2 regions of the Neobacillus canaveralius genome follow, and region 1 is predicted to be linked to the other one. Evidence: a T-box and tRNA genes for the amino acid it is inferred to sense, from the RefSeq annotation. Region 1 holds a T-box; the other holds one or more tRNA genes.
What was found. A T-box is a leader RNA that pairs with one kind of tRNA and senses whether it is charged. The one in region 1 lies ahead of leuS (leucine--tRNA ligase), so its partner is inferred to be a tRNA-Leu.
Positions count from the first base shown of each region.

Region 2: it has a tRNA-Leu gene. The T-box ahead of leuS (leucine--tRNA ligase) is inferred to sense a tRNA for this amino acid. The anticodon was not compared.

Region 1 is NZ_JBDFLL010000001.1:1,309,918-1,312,284, forward strand. It holds gene ABC255_RS06420 (MDR family MFS transporter) at 1-939, shown strand, start outside; T-box leader at 1,076-1,302, shown strand; gene leuS (leucine--tRNA ligase) at 1,604-2,367, shown strand, end outside.
Region 2 is NZ_JBDFLL010000001.1:4,999,488-5,001,854, reverse strand. It holds rRNA gene rrf (5S ribosomal RNA) at 1-62, shown strand, start outside; tRNA gene ABC255_RS24545 (tRNA-Asn) at 80-154, shown strand; tRNA gene ABC255_RS24540 (tRNA-Ser) at 164-255, shown strand; tRNA gene ABC255_RS24535 (tRNA-Glu) at 276-350, shown strand; tRNA gene ABC255_RS24530 (tRNA-Val) at 384-459, shown strand; tRNA gene ABC255_RS24525 (tRNA-Met) at 486-559, shown strand; tRNA gene ABC255_RS24520 (tRNA-Asp) at 562-638, shown strand; tRNA gene ABC255_RS24515 (tRNA-Phe) at 665-740, shown strand; tRNA gene ABC255_RS24510 (tRNA-Thr) at 766-841, shown strand; tRNA gene ABC255_RS24505 (tRNA-Tyr) at 866-950, shown strand; tRNA gene ABC255_RS24500 (tRNA-Trp) at 987-1,060, shown strand; tRNA gene ABC255_RS24495 (tRNA-His) at 1,076-1,151, shown strand; tRNA gene ABC255_RS24490 (tRNA-Gln) at 1,182-1,256, shown strand; tRNA gene ABC255_RS24485 (tRNA-Gly) at 1,261-1,335, shown strand; tRNA gene ABC255_RS24480 (tRNA-Cys) at 1,342-1,412, shown strand; tRNA gene ABC255_RS24475 (tRNA-Leu) at 1,450-1,535, shown strand; tRNA gene ABC255_RS24470 (tRNA-Leu) at 1,558-1,638, shown strand; gene ABC255_RS24465 (MFS transporter) at 1,953-2,367, opposite strand, start outside.

The DNA of each region.
Region 1 (2,367 bases):
ATTGGGTTAACGTTCTGGCATGGCTGGCCGGAGTATATTATTTTCCTTACCATTATTGGATTTGGTAGTGGAGTCACATTCCCAGCCATGTATGCGATGGCGGGAATGGTTTGGAAGGAAGGCGGACGTAAAGCCTTTAATGCCGTTTATATTGCGCAAAACCTTGGGGTAGCGGTCGGAGCCTCACTTGGAGGCATTCTTGCCGATTACTCATTTGAATTAATTTTCCTTGCTAACACCGTTATGTATATTATCTTTTTATTAATAGCTGTTTTTGGCTATAAAGGGATTTCAACTGGTATTGCAAAACAAGCGAATAGCCTTCAGGATGCAGCGATTGTTAAAGGGCGAAAAAATCTCTACGCTTTATTAATTTTATGTTTTGGGTATTTGCTATGCTGGGTTGGCTATGTACAATGGATGACAACGATCGCTTCTTATACTCAGGAAATTAATATATCATTATCGCAGTACAGCCTATTATGGACGATAAACGGTGCATTAATTGTTCTTGGTCAGCCATTACTAAATGGCATGCTTAAGCGACTTGCTACCACACTAAAGATACAAATCCTCATCGGGATTGCTATTTTTATTGTTTCTTTCCTAATAGCAGGAAACGCAAGTGCATTTTCTGGATTCCTCGTCGCTATGATCATTCTAACCATAGGTGAAATGTTTATTTGGCCTGCTGTTCCAACAATCGCCTTTGATTTGGCTCCAAAGGGACGCGAAGGATTTTATCAAGGAATTGTTAATAGTACGGCTACTGGAGGAAGAATGATTGGTCCATTATTAGGCGGACTGCTGGTGGACCTATACAGTATGTCTGCATTATTCTACGTTTTAATTGGATTATTCATCATAGCAGTAGTAACAACTCTAGCTTATGACCGTATCTTGAAAACGGGAAAGAAATTAAACGTAAAACTTTCCTAATTTAAAATTTCCGGCTTCTACTTTGAGGCCGTTTTTTTTATGTTTAAAAATAATTATTTTGGTCAAACTGTTTTAGGAGAATGTTACTTGCATACTGTGAAGAAATTTATTACAATTACCGTAATACTTTTTATAATGAATGACAGTGATTAGGAGTAGTAGTGAATTATACCCGTTCTTAGAGAGTTGACGGCTGGTGAAAGTCAATCGGGTACATCATGAACTCGCCTATGAGTTGCAAACATGAACCTGGATAGTAATGTTTGCCGTATTCCGCGTTAAGGATGAATGAAGCGAGTGTTTTACAACACTAATGTGGGTGGTACCGCGGGAAGATACATAGACAATCCTCTCGTCCCTTTTTGGGATGAGGGGTTTTTTTGTTTTTAGGCTGTGTTAAAAGTTAAATTTTGTTATTTGCACCCTGTTGATTTGCGCGGAAGGCACGAAGACTCCTGCGGGAGGACGGGGCAGGGGAGACCCCACAGGCGCTAAAGCGCCGAGGAGGCTCCCTGGACCGCCCGCGGAAAGCGAAGTGCCTCGGGACAGGCAAAAGACCGCCTGTCCCTGCGGTGATTATTCCAAGAAGCATTCCTTAGTGGAGCGCAAATCAACAGGTCAATTAAAACACAGTGAATTTTTTAAGAGAAGGAAGGAACTGACAATGAGTTTCGATCATCAGCATATCGAGAAAAAATGGCAAAATAAATGGGAAACAGAAAAAACTTTTAAAACAAGTGAAGAATTTGATAAACCAAAATTCTATGCTTTAGATATGTTTCCATACCCATCAGGAGCAGGACTACATGTTGGACACCCTGAAGGCTACACCGCTACAGATATTCTTGCACGCTTAAAGAGAATGCAAGGATATAATGTTTTACATCCAATGGGCTGGGATGCATTCGGTTTACCTGCAGAGCAATATGCTTTAGATACCGGAAACGACCCTGCAGAGTTCACTGAGAAGAATATTAATACGTTTCGAAGACAAATTAAATCATTAGGTTTCTCATACGATTGGGATCGAGAAGTAAATACAACAGATCCTGAATACTATAAATGGACGCAATGGATTTTCTTAAAGCTATGGGAAAAAGGTCTTGCGTATATTGACGAAGTAGCTGTTAACTGGTGCCCAGCACTTGGTACCGTGTTGGCTAATGAAGAAGTCATTGACGGTAAGAGTGAGCGCGGTGGTCACCCGGTTGAACGAAGACCAATGAAACAGTGGATGTTAAAAATTACTGCTTACGGTGATCGTTTACTTGAGGACTTAGAAGAGCTTGACTGGCCAGAGAGCCTTAAAGAAATGCAACGCAACTGGATTGGCCGTTCGGAAGGTGCTGAAGTAACCTTTGCGATTGATGGACATGATGAAACCTTCACTGTGTTTACGACTCGTCCTGATACACTGTTTGGTGCAAC
Region 2 (2,367 bases), 3.7 Mb from region 1:
AAGCTTCTCAGCGCCGATGGTAGTTGGGACTTTGTCCCTGTGAGAGTAGGACGTTGCCAGGCTGCAATTCTATTGTTATTCCGCAGTAGCTCAGTGGTAGAGCTATCGGCTGTTAACCGATCGGTCGTAGGTTCGAGTCCTACCTGCGGAGCCATTCTTTTATGGAGAGCTGTCCGAGTGGCCGAAGGAGCACGATTGGAAATCGTGTAGGCGGGTAACCCTGTCTCAAGGGTTCAAATCCCTTGCTCTCCGCCATAAAACATTAACTTTTTATTGGCCCCTTGGTCAAGTGGTTAAGACACCTCCCTTTCACGGAGGTAACACGGGTTCGAATCCCGTAGGGGTCACCATTACAAGGTTAACACAGTTTAGTTTTAAAATATGGAGGATTAGCTCAGCTGGGAGAGCATCTGCCTTACAAGCAGAGGGTCGGCGGTTCGATCCCGTCATCCTCCACCATGATTATTTCATTGAATTTTTATTGTCGCGGGGTGGAGCAGTCCGGTAGCTCGTCGGGCTCATAACCCGAAGGTCGCAGGTTCAAATCCTGTCCCCGCAATTGGTCTGGTAGTTCAGTTGGTTAGAATGCCTGCCTGTCACGCAGGAGGTCGCGGGTTCGAGTCCCGTCCAGACCGCCATTTTTATTAAAAAGGCGTAATATTGTGGCTCAGTAGCTCAGTCGGTAGAGCAAAGGACTGAAAATCCTTGTGTCGGCGGTTCGATTCCGTCCTGAGCCACCATTTTTATTCTATTGATTATTTGCTTGCCGGTTTAGCTCAATTGGTAGAGCAACTGACTTGTAATCAGTAGGTTGGGGGTTCAAGTCCTCTAGCCGGCACCATTAGGTTGAAACTTCATATTATGTGGAGGGGTAGCGAAGTGGCTAAACGCGGCGGACTGTAAATCCGCTCCCTCCGGGTTCGGCGGTTCGAATCCGTCCCCCTCCACCAATTTTACTTACAATAGTAAAAATAAATTTCCATTATAGGGGTATAGTTTAAAGGTAGAACGAAGGTCTCCAAAACCTTTGGTGTGGGTTCAATTCCTACTACCCCTGCCAATTAATTTTATTATGGCGATTGTGGCGAAGTGGTTAACGCACCTGATTGTGGTTCAGGCATTCGTGGGTTCGATTCCCATCAGTCGCCCCATATAACCATCATTAAAGAAAAATTTATCATTGGGCTATAGCCAAGCGGTAAGGCATCGCACTTTGACTGCGACATGCGTTGGTTCAAATCCAGCTAGCCCAGCCAATTCGCGGAAGTAGTTCAGTGGTAGAACACCACCTTGCCAAGGTGGGGGTCGCGGGTTCGAATCCCGTCTTCCGCTCCATCATATGGCGGCATAGCCAAGTGGTAAGGCAGAGGTCTGCAAAACCTTTACCACCGGTTCGAATCCGGTTGCCGCCTTCATTCTTTCTTAAGATTTAATAGCGCATATTATTGCGCCGGGGTGGCGGAACTGGCAGACGCACAGGACTTAAAATCCTGCGGTAGGTGACTACCGTACCGGTTCGATTCCGGTCCTCGGCATTATCTTTACAAATTTTATTTTGCCGGTGTGGCGGAATTGGCAGACGCGCACGACTCAAAATCGTGTTCCTCTGGAGTGTCGGTTCGACCCCGACCACCGGTATCTAAAAACACCCACAAATGTTGTTAAATCAGCATTTGTGGGTGTTTTTTTCTTCAGTAAAATAGTCATCTGGTTCCCTTTGAACCCGAAGAAACATGCAAGAGGGATCAGAAGTCCATCTGGTCTTAGGTAATTGAAATCGACCATTGAATGTTTAGCTGATATGTGTGGACGAAAACAAAAAAAAGTATGTCTTTCTGTGAATTGTTTTGGCTATTTAACAATCTCACAAGAAGAACATACTTTTTCATTTTTATTAAACTCTTTTTACTTATCGCAGAGTGATTTCATTTTTCTTTTGCTCTCCCGTTTTCCTAAACTGCCTGTTTTGTATTGGGCAGGCTTTCTTCGGGAAGTTCAATTCTCCTAGGTTTATTAACGATAAAGATATAGGATAGAGCTCCGACAAGAAGGATACTCGCCACAAAAACTAAAGCACCACTAAAGGACTGCGTCTTGCTTAAGATAATTCCAATGACAATAGGTGTAACAATTCCTGCTATATTTCCAATTGTATTAAATATTCCACCTGTTACTCCTAAAAGCTCTTTAGGTGCCATGTCTCCAACAAGAGTCCAAGTAAGTCCAGCTAGTCCTTTTGCGAAGAACGCAACTGACATTATAACAATAATTGCTACCGTAGACTGTGTATAGTTTGCTAACACAATGGTGCTTGAAAGAAGGAATCCTGTAATAATCGGAGTTTTACGAGCTACTGCTAAGGATTTT